Regions from separate parts of the Paraflavitalea devenefica genome, predicted to be linked through region 1. Evidence: riboswitches for the same ligand, from Rfam matches in the RefSeq annotation. Region 1 holds a riboswitch; the other holds the start of a gene.
The links. A riboswitch is a leader RNA that binds a small molecule or an ion and turns the genes downstream of it on or off. The one in region 1 is predicted to bind thiamine pyrophosphate.

Region 1 (8,196 bases):
AACCGAAAGAGCCGGTGCCGCCTACACCGGCGCCACTGCCCGATACTTCAGGATCAACGCCGGAATAATCCGTAATCAGGATCAGGTTACGTCCCGTAACAGATACCTGTGCATTCGTAAAAGGCGTTCTGCCCAGTAGTTTCTTAGGCAGGGAATACGTGAGCGTGGCATACCGCATGCGGTACCACGATCCGTCTTCTACGAAATCATAGCCCTGGAATGGATAAATAGTTTGATAATAATTCTGGTCCAGTACCACCGATTGGGTGTTCTTGGCGCCGGTAGACTCTATAATGCCATCAAATACCATCGTACTGCCGCGCTTCAGTGTTTTAGTGCTGAGCCCCGCACGCACCAGGTAGTTTTCAGTGGCATTATAAATAGCTCCACCAATACGCACATCCCACATAAAGGCCAGTGAGAAATTCTTATAATTGATTGTATTCGTCAGGCCACCCACCCAGTCAGGGTTACGGTCACCAATACTTTGAAGAGTAGATTGTACCTGCGGATAGCCGTTATTAGCCAGTAGCAATTGGCCGGCAGTATTCCGCTTCCATACATTGCCATTAATGCCAAACAAACTACCATACAGGAAGGCGGCGCCTTGCGCTACGTTACCTGCTGCCCAGGCGTCGGACAACTCCACACGGTCCAATGCACCCGGCAATGACTCTACCGTAGCTGTATTCTTCGCAAAATTCAGGTCTACCGTCCAGGTAAGATCTTTATTCTTAATAGGCGTTCCGTTGATCATCAGCTCCACGCCCTTATTCCTAATGGATCCTCCATTCAGGTAAGCCAGGAAAGAACCGGAAGAAGGTGGCGTGCGGGTGGCCAGTATCTGGTCGTCGGAGAGCGTTCTGTAATACGTGAAATCAAGACCCAGCCGGTTATCCAGGAATCGTACCTCACCACCCAGCTCAAGGGAATTGGTGAACTCAGGACGCAGGGTAGGGTTACCAAAATAATCATTCGAGTTCAGGATAAATCCGCGTGGGTTGATCGTAAATGTATTGGTTACATTTGATAGGGTAGTGGCCAGCACATGGGGTGGCGCATCTTTACCTACCCTGGCCCAGGAGGCCCTGATCTTACCATATGACAGTACCTTACCCGTAACGGTTGAACCCAGTTCTTCCAGCAGGTCGGTCACTACAACAGAGGCACTGAATGCGGGATAAAAGAATGACCGCGCATTCACAGGCAGGGTAGACGACCAGTCATTCCGGCCGCGTACATTCACATAAGCAATGCCTTTCCAGTCGGCACTGAAATCACCAAACACACCAACGATCCTGCGCTGCTGGATGCTTTGTGAAACTGTTCTATCTGTTGTCAGCGTATTATTAATACTGGGGAAAGTAGGGTTGATGAAATTACGGCCGTACCAGAATTCTGTTTGCGATTTATATACTTCCACATTATTGCCCAACGTAAGGCTCAGGTTAATATCATTAATAGCGTGCTTGCCGGTTACCAGCAGCGTGGAAGTAGTGATCTGGTTGTTGCGGGTACTCTGGGAGATGGCTCCTCTTTCTTCCCCGATAATCGTAGTGCCAGCAGCACGCACACTGGAAAAATTATCCGTGTAATAATCTGTTCCCAGCCGGTAAGTAATATTCAGGAACTTGAAGGGGTCATAAATGGCATTACCTACAAAAATAAACCGGTCCACATCATCTGTGATAGGATTGTTTTCAATACCCCAATAGGGATTATCTGTCCCTACAATTGTTCTTTGTGTACCGTCCGGCTTCAGGTAATTGCGCATATCGTCATTCTTTGGCCAGAAGATCACGCCCAGCATCGTACCACCGCCACTCGTCGTGGTGGAGGTTGCTTCAGCAACACCTTTTCCCTGCAATACATAACGCCGGTCGGTCCTTGCATAACTGGCGCTGCCACCTACTTTAAATTTATCACTCACCCTTGTATCGGCCGATACACGGAATGATTTACGGGTGAAGTCGGTATTTTTCACAATACCATCCTGGTCAAAGAAAGAACCCGATGCATAAAAAGTAGTCTTATCATTGCCGCCGCTCACCGAAACATCATGCCGCTGGGTAAAGCCTGATTGAAAGAAATTACCCAGGTTATCATAAATGGGCTCTCCGGCAGTAAATGCCGGTCCCCAGGAACCGGTAGAAGCGGGGTTAAAAACACCTTGCTCTCCTTGTTTATACGTGCTTTGCATATCGGGCAACCGGCTCACATGATCAAAGGAGGCTGTACCTGAATAACTAATAACTGCTTTTCCGGCAACACCTTTCTTGGTAGTGATGACCACAGCGCCGGAGGCAGCGCGCAGGCCGTACAGGGCGGCCGCGGCCGGTCCTTTCAATACAGTAATGCTCTGTATATCTTCCGGGTTGAGGTCAATGGCGCGGTTGGAAGGAGGAGCCGACTGACCTACCAGGTTAGTGCCCTGGGTCACGGCCGTGCTGTTATCCATCGGGATGCCATCAATTATATACAGCGGCTGGTTATTACTGCTTAAGGAAGTACCACCCCTGATCAACATAATGGCCGAAGCGCCGGGAGCGCCGCCGGAATTGGTGATCTGTACACCGGCCACCTTGCCCTGCAGGGCATTCACCAGGTTGCTCTGGTGCGATTCTGTTAGTGCCTGTGCTTTCACTTCCTGCACGGAATAACCCAATGCCCGTTTTTGTTGTGTTACGCCAAAAGCAGTTACCACCACAGCAGTTTCTGTTTTCCCATCGTCTCCCTGCAACTGGATCGTTACCGTGGCAGGGCTATTGGCATTTACAGTCACAGATTCGGTGGTCATGGGATAACCTACATACGATACTTCCAGTGTGTACGTGCCGGCATTTACTTGGCTGAACGTGAACCTGCCGTCCTTGTTCGTAACAGTGCCCCGGCTGCCGGGTCTTAAAAAGACGGAAGCGCCCTCTACAGGCGCATTCTTTTCATCGAGAACAGTTCCGGTAATGTTTTGTGCTGCTGCATGCAGCATTCCTGCTAACAGGAAAATAGCGGTCATGCGCATAATCCGGAGCAGCCTTCTTTTTCCGGACCGTGCATAAGCATGCGGGCGTGTGTGGCAATTTTGCATACCTGAGTGATAGTTTTTGGTTAACAATAGAAACGGTGGTTTATACAAACCATCCTTTTCAGAACGGCCTGTCTGTTATAAACGCGTTAGTCCTTATATCAATGCCGGTTTTTGCAGTGGTTGCAATGGGTGTCGGTTCTTTTAGCTTTTCAGCCTGCAGGGTTGTGCAATTGTTTGTACGGCATTAGGCAGGGGGAATGCTTGTCAGGCTGAGCCTGTCGAAGCCGGATTGGTATACAATCTATTGTAAGACGAAAGTTACGTATAGATTGCTGCACCGGGAAGGGCAGCTTTTTATGGTTTACTCCTGCGGATAAACCAGCAACGTATGCTGGCTGGCTGTATGCAGATCGCGCCATACACGGTTGATCGCTGTGGAAGGATTGGCAGCGGTAAGGCCACAGAAAGGATACAAGGCATCTACCTGTTGCCGGGCAATCGTGGCCAGGCGCCGGCTGGTATGGCTCATCTCCTGTAATAAAATATCAGTTACAGTTTGTTGGGAAAACATCATTGCCCAGGACCGGGTAATGGCTGTATAGAATTGTGTTCTTGCCTGTTGAAGTGTTGCTGTTGCTTCCTGCAGCATAGCTGTCAAAGGCGGGAGGGGAGTGCTGCCATTGGGGTGGTTTATCTTCTCTGCAAATAAATCATGGCAAAGGTCCAGGAAACGTATGGCCATACCGGAATAATTAACGGCCAGCGTGGCTTCGGCAAACTGCAGGAAAGGAAAATGATAAACAGGGTCGGTTAAAACAGCCCGGCCTGGTTGAAGCACAAAACTTCTGTTGGCAGGAACGGTCAGCCTGTTTACGGCAAACCCATTACTGGCAGTAGCGATCATACCGGTAGGCTGCCAGTTTTCCCGGATCGTCACTTCTTCCCGGTGAAACCAGAAAGACTGCACCAGCGGACCACCTGCCAGGTCCTGCAGGGTAATGCCATCCTTTTCTATCACACAATTGGCAGTAAATACGGTGGCATGGGGTGTGCCGGTAGCATAGTTCCATTCGCCGGTGATCTCATAACCATGGGCGGTAACTTTGGCAACACCCGAAGCCTTGCCGCTTCCTGCCAGGCATACCTTACTGTTGTTATATACTTCCTGCGCTGCCGATGGTTCAAGGAAGCCGACAAACCAGTTGGCCCCGCTGCACAGGGTTACCGTCCATCCCGTGCTGCCATCTGTCCATGCCAGTGCTTCTTCTATGCGCAGGGCTTCCGGCAGGGGGAGAGCCAGTCCGCCATAGGCGGCAGGTACAAATAAATTAAACCAGCGCTGTGCATAAATAATCGCCAGTTGTTCATCATGCAGCCGGCCGGCCTTTTCTGCTTCGGCAGATAAATCACGGATGGCCTGTACCACTTCAGGAACTATAACAACAGATGGATGTGATGGTGTGCTCATAATAAATACAAAAATGTGAAACGTTAAACCTGTAGCCTCAAACGCGAAACCCTCAAACCTCTGCACTCAGGCTCCTGGCTTCCGGATGCTGAATCCTGGATTCTTTCTTCAATATCTTACTCCACTTCCTATATCCCAGTATCGCTACAATAAACAGGAAGGTAGTCAGCGCCGCATACAAAGGCAATTGTTTGTGCAGTAATAGGGGCACAGCAAAGGCATTTGATATATTCAGTAATATCCAGTTCTCGATCTTCCGTTTGGCCAGTAACCACATGCCTGCCCAGGCGGTACAGGTTACCCAGGCATCCCAAAAGGGTACTGTAGAACCGGTGAGGTGTTTCAGGGAGAGGGAAAACACCACAAAGCCAACCAGCACGATCAGCAATACGATCATCCATTCACGCCGGTTACAGCGCGAGATCTTTACCGGCGGTAAATGTTTCTTTTTCACCCAGTGCCACCAGCCATACACGCTCATCACAATATAATAGCCATTCAGCAGGCATTCGGCGTACAGACCGGCTTCAAACAAAATAAAAATAGAGAGGCTGGTAGCTGCAATACCGGTAGGGTACAGCCAGATCTTATTGGCTTTGGCAAAAAGTACTTCTGATACGCCAAGCGCCAGGGCCAGCCATTGTATAAAGGGAGTAGCGGCTAATTGTTGTCCCAGTAAAGTGAACCATTCTGATACGTTCATACAAAACAATTAAATAGTATGAACCCAAAGGGAGATGGTATGCGCATTAAACGCATTAGTAAGTATTATTCCTCATCCCTACGCCGGTATTATCCGGATCAGGTGTCTGAAAGAAGCATTGCTTCTTTCAATGGGTATAATCTCAGCCTTTCTTTCAGCCTCCCGTTTGTACCGCGAAGCAAGGCACCCCTTGAGTCGTAAGGGGGCAAAGATAAGGCTAAAAAGAAAAAATGGATTTTCTTTTATGGATTTAACCATGCTGTGCATCACAGCTCCCAATCAATACCCGGTGATATTTAAACCAATCGAATTATGATCTGTAAACCTGTTGTATCCTGTGTGATCAGTTTGTGTATGGCGCTTACCGTGATGGCGCAACCTTCCGCCCTTGACAAAAACAAAGTACAGAACCTTTTCGAGGAGCAGCAATACGAAGAGGCCATCAGCTACCTGCAGCCTGTTATCGGCAGTGATTCTGCCAATGCACAGGCCCTGCGCCTGTTGAGCTATGCCTATTATATGAATGAGGATATCCTACGGGCGCAGCAGTGTTATTGGAAGCTTTTTGATCTTGATTCTAACAATATTACTGCCAATCATTATCTCGCTACCATCTATTACAACAGGGATCCGGATATAGCCATGAACTTCCTGGGCCGCCTTATCCGGCTGCAGCCGGATAAGGCCCAGTACCATCGCGGACTGGGCGAGCTGCTCAGTCGTGCCAAAATGAAAGATTCCGCTTTACTATACCTGAATCAGGCCTATGCACTGGCGCCGGGTGATTACAAGAACCTTGTGTCATTGGCGGAAACACTCATTGATATTAAAAACTATACGAAGGCAGATAGTCTCCTCGAAATAGGACTGGCGCGCGACTCTTTGAATATGTCCGTGCTGAAATCCCGGATCAGGAGCGCCTATGAAGCCAAAGACTACAAAAGCATTCCGGTGCCGGGCGAAAGGTTAATACGGCTTCAGGAAGTAAGCTTAAACACCCTTACCAAAGTGGTGCTGGGCTACTACAACCTGCAGCAGTATGAAGATTGCATTCGTGTATGCGAGTACATGTTCAGCATGGAACTGAACGTGGAAGCTGTTTATTACTATGAGGCAAAAGCATTGGCCAAATTAAAAGACTATAAGAAGAGCAATGAGATGCTGGAAATATGCCTCGGGAAAGCCATCTCCAAAAATGCGGAAATGTATTATTTCGATCTCGGGCAAAACCATGAAGCCACCCGGCAATTCAAAAAAGCAGTGGCTGCCTATGATACCGCCTTCTATCTCTTTAAAGCACCGCTGGCGTTATACAATTGCGGCCGTATCTATGAGGCGGAACTCAAAAATGAAGCCCTCGCACGCCAGTACTATACCCGCTATCTGGCTCTCGCTAAGCCCGAAGCCCCCGACGAAAAAAGAGCCTATGCCTACGTAAAGGAACGGTGGGGCAAAAAGAAGCCGAAGAAATAATTTACCACCCACTTTGCCGCCCACTTATGCTTACCAGGAATTTTATTAAGTATTCATAATATGCTCATTTATACATTAATAGGTCTTGTGTGTAGGCAGGCGCCACAGTTTTTTACCACCCACTTTACCACCCAAGATCATGTTGTTGGTGGCGGTATTTGATTGATTAGCCACTTGCCCGATTTGTCTGATCCTTCTCTTGTAAGAAGGCCTAAGTTGCGCAATTTGGTAATATGATTATCTACAGAGGTCTTTCCTTGTCCAATTACATTTGATAATTGGGGTTTGGTAATTCTTTCCTGTTCTTGAATTGCCAGTAATATCTTAATAAGCGGAGTGTTTAAATGCAAACTCCAGCCTTCTAACCATTTTTCAAAGGCAACCGGGCGATAGAAAATGACGGTGAAAAAGCCGCCTATTTGAAAGGTAGGTTCTATCAGATTAACTTCTTTCATCGTATCCCGCATGCGCTTAATACCCGATCCTACTTTTTCAACCAGGGCAATCCGCTGCATTAACCCAAAAATTAACGGGTTTCTGGAAAAGCTTTTTGTCCCAAACTCCTCTGGTGTAATTGTACTTACTAACCCTCCCGGATTACTGATTTCCACCCTGTCGTCATATATCTCTACCATTGTTACACCTCCCTTATCATAATAGCTTCTATGGCAAAGTGCATTTGCCAACGCTTCTCTGAAAGCCGTTTCAGGAATTTCAAGTATTTCTTTGCGCGGGCCGCCGTCCTCGCTTTCTATATCGTATCGCAGGTTTAATTTTGAAATGATATATTTCAATGCCTCCTCATATTGCACTACAAGGTTGCCTGTAATCTCTTTACTATCGAGAATATATCGTTTGTCTGTCCCTTTGAAAAGAACACATCGGAGAATAGCATGGTCAATATGGTCTTGTACGTTTTTGGCAAAAAACAATACAGCAGCATTCGTGAACTTTTTATCAGGGGTAATAAGTTTCAGGTTTTCCAGTAATCTATGCTCATGAATATTAGTTGTAATGCCAGCTTTTTCGGTAAACTCTTTAAAATAATCAGAATCGAAATCCTCAGTATACCTGAAGGATGTACAGGGAGCTGTATCAAAAAATATACTATCAGAATGTTGAAAAAACTTTCGCATCTGTTCAATGGAAATTATTCTTTCAGAGTTCGGGCCATTGCGAACATAAATACTTCCCGATACAGCATAGGGTTTTTGTTCCCCGGCGGGACAATCAAAACAGAGTATAGTCTTGCCATTTACTGGTCGTTCCCACACCTTTATAGGAATAGCAGGATCGATTAAATTAATCACACCCTGTATCCTTGAGCGTTGCGTGTTATCCAGTGTAACACCTGTGATTTGCTGTTTGTCATTTACTCCTACGAGCAATACGCCTCCTGCGGCGTTGGCAAAAGCACATAACTCAGTTGCTAATTCACTAAGTTTGGAAGGAAATGATTGCTTATACTCAATAGTGTAGCCTTCTTTCTCTTGTATTAGTAATTCCAGTTCCCGTGATGTCATAATT
Region 2 (8,196 bases), on a different contig from region 1:
ATTTTCCAGCCCTTGTAGAAACTGCATCACACGTTGGTTGGGACGGGCCATTTTCATTATGCCCCCGGGAGGTCCTACAATGTGCAATGAGTCAATCCGTCCGTGTATACTATCATCGTCGCGAAAAGTCCTGAAAGTTTTATTGAGGGAAACAATTACAGAGCCCAGTCTTTGTTTCCGGGTCCCGGAATCGGAGCGCCTGAATGTTTGGTAAGCAGCGTTCATGCCCGGTTCATGGGCTGGCAGGCGGATCTTAAAATTGGTATCCAGCTGTAGTTTTTCTATCTGGTATTGCTGCGCTGTTTCGCTGAACAATACGTTGGTGCGTATGTGCAGGTTCTCCAGCTCATCCCTGTAATTCTTGCGCAACCAGTATCCCTGGAATACAACAATGGCCAGAATGGCCAGCAGCATGAGTACTACCGAGATGGATGATACAGAGATTTGTACTTTTCGTGCAGCCATTGTGTTACAAAAGTAGGTGATTGATTTTTTAAGGTTGCTGCGCTTTAACCTTAATTAACATTAAAGCAAGGTGCGTTAACCTGCCTGCCCAAAGGCCTGTTATAGCTTTGGTACAAAATCAACCAGGATATGAAAAAAATAGGAATAGTCGCAGTGGCCGCCTTATGCATGCAGGTAGCTGCCGCCCAGCAAACCGAAGGAAAGATCATTTATGAACGCACCTCGGAAATCCAGTTCAGAATGGCAGGCATGCCGGAAGAGATGCAACGCCAGATACCCCGCACCAGGACCGACAAGATAGAAGTATTGTTTGCCAACAATCAATCCCTGCGCAAGCAGTTGCCACCGGAAGAGGCCGATGACCAGACATTTGCTTCCGAAGATGGAGGAAGAAGGGTCCAGTTTCGTATGGTAGGACCCGGAGCGGATGATGTTACTTTCACCGATCTTGGCAAAGGCACCATTGTTGAGTCGCGGGAGCTGGGTACCAAAAAGTTCCTTGTGACCGACTCCGTCAATAAGCTGAACTGGAAACTCACCGGGGAAACCAGGACCATTTTAGGCTATTCCTGCCAGCAGGCCATTGCGCAACGCATTGGCACCAGGATGCAGCCCAGTGTGGTGAATGGACAGGTGAAGCGGGAGGTAGTGCCTGATACAGCCAATTTTACTGCCTGGTTCACGCCCGCCATACCGGTAGCTGCCGGCCCGGAGATACAGGGACAATTACCCGGACTGATCCTCGCCATAGACATCAATAATGGCCGGACGGTTTATAAAGCCCTTGAATTATCGCCCAAAATAGATGCAGCCGCTATTAAGGAACCTAAAGGCGGTAAAAAGATCACCCAGCAGGAATTCCGGGAAGAGCAGGATAAACTGATGCAGGATATGCAGCGCAATGGTGGCGGCCGGCCCATGATCAGGAGAATGGGCAATTAAAAGAAGATCCGAACGAGACCCGAAGCAGGGCTTAACCCGGTAATTCTTTGGGCCAGTGGTTGGTAATGCTTTTTTCGAGGCCAAATTCCCGGTATTCATCGGGTGAAAGGATGGGCAGCCCATAGATGATGGGATAATCGCGCCCACAATGCTGGCAATACAGCATGCCTTCTATAATGTTGCCTTCCGTATCTTTTAAAAAGGTTTTCAACGTAAGGTCCTGCTTGTCCAGCGGGCAGGCCAGCTTGTTTATGAGTGATGGTTTCATGGTGTTTTTTGTTGTATGTGATGAAGGGCCTGTTTGTAAGAATGTGTTTTTTGCTGCGGGTCTTCTGCATTCATAATACCGGATATGACCGCTACGCCATTCATGCCGGTCCCCTCAAAGAGGCTAAGGTTGTCGGGAGTGATGCCTCCTGCCAGGAAAATGGGCATGTTGGTTAAGGCGCGGGCCGCCTGTACCGTTTCTATTTTCACCAGTTCGCAACTGTTGGCTGTAGCGGAGGGGAACATGGAACAAAAGGAAATATAATCCAGCCGGTTGTCAACAGCCCATTGTACTTTTTGCAGGTCATTACCACAGGTAATACCGCCCCAAAAGGGGCGCTGTACCTGCTGCCTGATAGCATCTATACTGGCCGGTATCTCATCAAAGTGAACGCCGTCGAGGGAAGTGTCGTTCATTAATTGCCAGTCTTCATTCATCAGTACCGGGATATGATAAGGATGTGCGGCACGGCATATCTTTTCTATGAACGCAGTCTTCTGCTGTTCCGGGTGCCAATGATTCCACACCTGGATAATATCAATACCTCCGGCAATGGCCTGTTGTACTGCGGGCAATACCTTCTCCCATCCCTTTGCAGGATCAATAACGAGGTACAGCCCTCCCCGTATAGCTCTTGTATGATTGCGCATGATTTTATTGCCACCCGTCTTTTAGAGCCGTGAAAAATGCCGCCCAGTAGGGGTCAGCGCCGGGATGCAGCAGCTTTGTTTGCCGGCCATCCTGCCGGATGATGATCCCTTTTTCTTTTTCTGTTATGCTACCTGCCACGGTAGCCCTGATGCCTTTCTCCTGCAACCGTTGTACTACCTGGCGGGATGCATCGGGCCGTACAGTGATGATCATGGAACCGGCGCCTACACAAAAAAGCGGGTTAATATGAAAGAGATCACAAATGGCCTGCTGGGTTTCTCCTACCGGCAGTTGATTTACCTCTATCACGGCTCCGCACCCGGCGGCCGTAGCCAGTTCATACAAGGCGCCCAACAGACCGCCTTCTGTAACATCGTGCATGGCAGTAACCTGCTTGTCTGGTCCACTATCCACGGCTGCTAGCCCGGCCTGCAGGGAACTGGTTTTGTAAAACAGCCCACAGGCGGCCTGATAGTGTTCATGGCCGCATTTATTTTTTACGGTTTCCGGAAAACTAAGTGCCAGTATGGAGGTTGCCAGCAGGGCAGCTTCTTCGGTAATGATGATTACATCGCCCGGTTGCGCCTGACTGCTTAATAAAAAGGTATTGGCCGGCGCAATGGCAATCATGGTGCCACCACCCGCCATGGTTGATTGTTGTCCTTCGGCTTTACCGGTATGCCCGCCGGTAATGGCAACCTTAATATCGCTGCAAAACCGGTGTATGTGTTGCCAGTATTCTTCAAACTGCAGGCCGGTGGTTTGTTCCGGCAGGTTGAACACCAGTTGTGCATACATGGGCGCCACACCGGTAGTGGCCATATCATTGGCCATGAGGTGAACCGAAAGCCAGGCAGATTCCCGCAGGCCAAGGCGCAGTATTAAAGAAAGCGGATCGCTGGTTAAGGCCATGTCCATCCCATTGGGCAGGTTGATAACGGCCACATCCACCCCATACTGCGGGCCGGCTGTTACTTCCTGCCGGTCTGCGCCGCAAAACGGGTAGATGGTATTCCTGAAGAAAGCATCCTGTATTTTTCCGCTGCCGGTAAAACTGCTCATAACTGGTCGTTGAATTTTACGTGCAGGCCAAAGAAATCGCCATAAGGCAGGCTCCATTGCTGGGCAGGGAACCATTTGGGCAGGCCGGTACAGGTCCATTCTATGCTGTAATCCCTGCCTTCCAATGCCTGGTGGATAAGGCTGATCAGCTTTGCAGGCGTATAGAAGGTGGCAGTCACATAGAAAGGATTTTTGCCAAACAACTGCTGTACCCTTCTCCGCAATACTTTGGGCGAGTTGCGGTTCATCATGCCAAAAACAATTCCATAGCGGCCTACGCGGGCAGCTTCCCGGATCACCTGTACAGGATCGCGGTAGTATTCAAACGTAGTGATAAAAGCAAGTGCATCGAAAGTGTGGTCTTTGAAGGGCATATAATGAGAATCGGCCAGCACCAGGTCGCCCTGAAACAAATGCACGCCCTGGCCCAGCATAAAGGGAGAAATATCGCCTCCGGTAGCCTCAATGCCGATGGTATGCCACCAGCGGGTAAAGCGGGTAGTGCCGCATCCAAATTCCAGGAGGGTTTTTACCCGGCTGTCTTTTTTAATAAGTCCGCCCACCACTTTTTTCTGCCATACTTCGGCACGCTTGTAACGCCCCTCGTACCATTGCTCGTAAGTATCTGTATGTTCCCGGTTGAAAAACCATTCCTTCCGGCCCTGCCAGTTGGTGAGGTTATTGGTAAGTTGTTGTATTTCCATGTCGTAATATTTTAAAAAAACAAAAGCCACATTTCCCGCGCAGGAAATGTGGCTCACTTATATTTTAATAAAATATTCGCCGGGCCCATTTGCATTTCCTCCGCTGGCATTAACCAGATCAGGTTCCCGGGTATAATCTCAGTCCCGCAGTGTGGCTGCGGGACACCCCGATGCAATAAGTATTTCAAAAATATTACTGTTTGGCTAGATGGCAAAAAATAAGGCCCACCCATGGAGCGGAAGACTGCTCATTTTTTAGTGAGCGCTATCTCATGATCCGTATGGGGCCACCTCCTCCTCCAGCAGGACCCAGGCCCATTTTGCTGAGGCTGTAAGTGAAGCTGAGCATGAAATAACGTTGTAAGGTTTTAATGCGGCTGTCCTCAATATAGCTCTGGTTACTGCTGCGGCTCACGTTTACATTTTCATTGAGCAGGTCGAAAGCAGACAGTTTCAGTTCACCGCGGTTATACCGCAGGAATTGTTTGCTGATGGAAGCATTCCATAAGGGCACCCGCAGGTTAAAGCCATCCGTCAGCCTGTTGTTGATAGTATAGGTAAATTCAGTGCTAAAGTAAAAGCTCGCCGGCAACTGCCAGTTTACATCAGCGCCATAATTCTGGGAGAAGTATTCTGCATCCATATTTGTTTGCAGGGAATATTTGCTCTTGTTGTAATTGATCCCTGCATTGATCGAAACATCAAATTTATCGGTGGGGCTCATATCAAGACGTAATACAGGCCCCAGGGTAAGGGTTTTGATGGTATTGCCTACACTATTGACAAATTGCTTGTTCTTGTCATAGCCAAGGTTGGAGGCAATGTTGACGGTTCCCTTCAGGAAACGCACCGGCAGCCCCACGCTTACAGAACCTGAGATATTGTACACACCATCTACATTCACCGGGCGGGAACGTTTAACCCCCAACGCATTGATGGTATCATAATTAACGATCTTGTTGTTGGTATGCCGTATGTTGAAGAAAGCAAACAGGTTTTTGTTCTTAAAAGGATTTACCGACATGAAGTTGATGGTGGCCATATGGGTGTATTCCTGTTGCAGATCGGGATTACCATCCCTGATGTTGAGCGGGTTGCTGATATCGGGCACCGGCGACAACTGTGTCATGGATGGCTGATTGGTAGAAGCATTGTAGTTGATCTGCAGATTTTTGAATCGGGTGAAATTATACTGGAAGCGGGCCGTGGGCAGAATATTGTAAAAGGTTTGACTAATGAGGCTATCCTTGGTGCCGGCAATGATGGTGCCTTCCAGGTTGGCCTTTTGCCAGTTGGCCCCTACTGCAAAGTTCCATTTTTTGAACTGGCTGCGCCACCTGATCCCGGCATTGGTATAGCCGTAGGTATTCTCATAATTATTGGTAAGCTCCTCATTGACTTCATCATATTTTCCGTTTACTTTATTATAATCCCAGGTGGTCTTCTCCGAAGTACTTTTGCTGAGGCTATTGCTCACGCTGAATTCCAGCAGCGAGTTTTTAACCACAGGCTCTGTGTATACTGCCCTCACATTATAACTGCGAAGGTCGCTGGCATTGCTGTTGCGCTGATCAATGGAATCGGTGCTGAGCGGGCTGCCATCGGGATTGAAGAATTTATTGACCGATAGCTGCGTCCCTTCCCCGTCGCTGGCATTGAGGTTCGTTTGCAGGCTGAGGGAGAACGTTCTTCCCTTGGTACGGAACCTTTTGCGGAATAAGATATCATTCCGGAAGTTATAGCCATCGCTGGCAGACTGTGTATTAGTGAAACCCTGGTTGGTAAGCGAATTGTTCTGCCGGCGGGTTTCATATTCGCTGTAGTTGCTATTATCCGTTGACTGGTACCCGAACGAAGGTGATATTTTGATGGAGTGGAAGGAGTCCAGTTTTATATCGGCACTGAGGTTGAGCTTATGGCTGTTGTTGATATTGTTGGTGAGGCTGTTCGACACCCGGTCGAGCGTTGACCCATCGGGCAGGAAGTTCTGTTGCCTTACTTCTTTTTCTATCCTGGGGCTATAGCGGTTGTAAAAATAGTTGCTGGTAAAATCGGTATTGTTGCCAATGATATTGTTGTAGTTGATACCTCCGCCCCAGATGGTACGGATACTGTTGTTGTTATTGCCACCGGCAAATCCGGCGACGGAAGGATCAGTACTGGTGATGCTGATGGCATTGCCGCTGCGGGTCACATTGCCGCCACTACCGGAAAAGCTGAGCATGTCCATAAAAGAGAAGCCTTCGGCATTGGTATTATTGCCCAGGCCGATGACCGACAACTGGCGGGCTCCTTTGAAGGAGTTTACATTAAAGCGCCCTTCATAGCGGCCTTCCGTGCCACCACCTATGGAAGCTTTACCAAACAGGCCCTTCTTTTTATCTTTTTTTAGTTTGAGGTTGATGGTCTTTTCGCTGTTGCCATCATCGAAGCCCGTGAGCTGGGCGGCATCACTGGTCCTGTCGTATACCTGTACCTTATCTACTGCATCGGAAGGCAGGTTCCTGGTGGCTATTTTAGGATCGGTGCCAAAAAACTCCTTCCCGTCTACCATTACCCGTTTTACTTCCTGCCCTTGTGCTTTGATGGTGCCGTCTTTTTCTACCTGTATACCCGGCATTTTCTTCAGCAGTTGTTCCACATTGGCATTGGGGGGCGTTTTAAAAGAACCGGCATTGTACTGCACGGTATCGCCAATAAGCGTTACCGGTGGTGCTTCTGCCGTTACCACTACTTCATCGAGCACCTGCGCCGCATCGCGCATAACCACATTGCCCAGGTCTTTATCCCTGGCGGCCTCATTGATGGTAATGCTTTTACTGCTGCCGTGGTAGTTCACATGGGTGATGAGCAACCGGTATTCCCCGTCGGCCAGGCCGGTGATCTCAAAACGGCCCTTGCTGTCGGACATAGTAAAAGTCACCAGCGCGGAGTCTTTCTTTTTCAGCACCGTGATCGTAGCAGAAGCCACCGGCTGTTTGGCCAGGGTATCATACAGGAGTCCTTTGATGGACCCGTTTTTCTGGGCCTGCGTAACGAGGGTACAAAGACTAATGACAAGAAGCAGGTAGATCTTTTTCATACCGGTTTTATTTTCGAAGGTTTATTTGCCTACGAAAATATTAGTACTCCGTATGAAAGCAGGTTAACCAGCCTTGCATTAATGTTAATGAAGGTTAATAAATAAGCCCGGACTAATTAACGGCCAGATCATACTGGCGTTCCTGGTCGTACACAACGAGTATGACTTTCCAGCCATCGTTGTAATGCAGGGTAAGTTCTACTTTCAGTTGTTGCACAATGCCTGGTGCAGGCAATAATCCAAAACGTATGGTAGTAACCTTTTTTTCACCGTCAGGAGCCTCATATTTACCGTTGAGGATAAACGGCTTTTCGCCCTCTATTTTTATAATCGTGTTACAGATCTGGTTATAGAGGTCATGGAAGCTGGTTTTGGCCTGCTCAAAATCGGCAGACCGGAACAGTTCGCAGCTCCAGCTATACTGGTCCCGGGGCGTGGCGGTATACTGGGTAATGATGCAATTAACGGCGCCGGCTATTTCAATGCGGGACTTATAGTCTGTAGCCCGGGTATGTCCGGAAAGGCGGTCGCCCATGATATTTTTAAACCGGTTGGGATAGTCTTCAATGACCTTCTGAAGGGCGGCGGTGGTTTTGGTGCTGAAAACTCCCTGCGCGTAAAGGGGGGCGCTGCAGGCAGCTAGCCACAGGAGCAGGCAGATCTTTTTCATAGAACAGATTTAATGCCGAAAAATAGACAATCTGCCCGGCTCCCGGAATAGGAAATCTACTTTTTTGGGGGTTACACAATAAAAGAACAAACGCGGCGTTGAGTGTAGGTCAACCCTAAACTTTTGTTCTAAAATCCACTATTCCATGCAAAAAAACACTATGTATTATGACACGCACCGGGCGAAGATTTGTAAAGACATGTACCGCCCTTCTTCCAACATTTTACGGTTTTTTGGCAGCCTGCTGAGCATTTTAATGGTAGGCCGGTCGCCTATTACTAATTCCCCTACGAAGTACCGTTTACACCAACGCTAACATTATTATACTACAGGGTGGGCTAAAAGCTCCACC

Region 2: another riboswitch for thiamine pyrophosphate. It lies ahead of HB364_RS05835 (class I SAM-dependent methyltransferase); the one in region 1 lies ahead of pnuC (nicotinamide riboside transporter PnuC).

The regions. Positions count from the first base shown of each region.
Region 1 covers NZ_JAARML010000002.1:114,929-123,124, forward strand. Annotated here, with positions in the region: gene HB364_RS10055 (SusC/RagA family TonB-linked outer membrane protein) at 1-3,085, opposite strand, end outside; gene HB364_RS10060 (acyl-CoA dehydrogenase family protein) at 3,387-4,493, opposite strand; gene pnuC (nicotinamide riboside transporter PnuC) at 4,546-5,196, opposite strand; TPP riboswitch at 5,255-5,397, opposite strand; gene HB364_RS10070 (tetratricopeptide repeat protein) at 5,509-6,669, shown strand; gene HB364_RS10075 (AlbA family DNA-binding domain-containing protein) at 6,807-8,192, opposite strand.
Region 2 covers NZ_JAARML010000001.1:1,431,407-1,439,602, reverse strand. Annotated here, with positions in the region: gene HB364_RS05860 (sensor histidine kinase) at 1-465, opposite strand, end outside; gene HB364_RS05855 (GLPGLI family protein) at 595-1,407, shown strand; gene HB364_RS05850 (Trm112 family protein) at 1,439-1,675, opposite strand; gene HB364_RS05845 (thiamine phosphate synthase) at 1,672-2,325, opposite strand; gene HB364_RS05840 (AIR synthase family protein) at 2,330-3,388, opposite strand; gene HB364_RS05835 (class I SAM-dependent methyltransferase) at 3,385-4,092, opposite strand; TPP riboswitch at 4,171-4,272, opposite strand; gene HB364_RS05830 (outer membrane beta-barrel family protein) at 4,358-7,174, opposite strand; gene HB364_RS05825 (hypothetical protein) at 7,287-7,844, opposite strand; gene HB364_RS05820 (hypothetical protein) at 7,990-8,160, shown strand.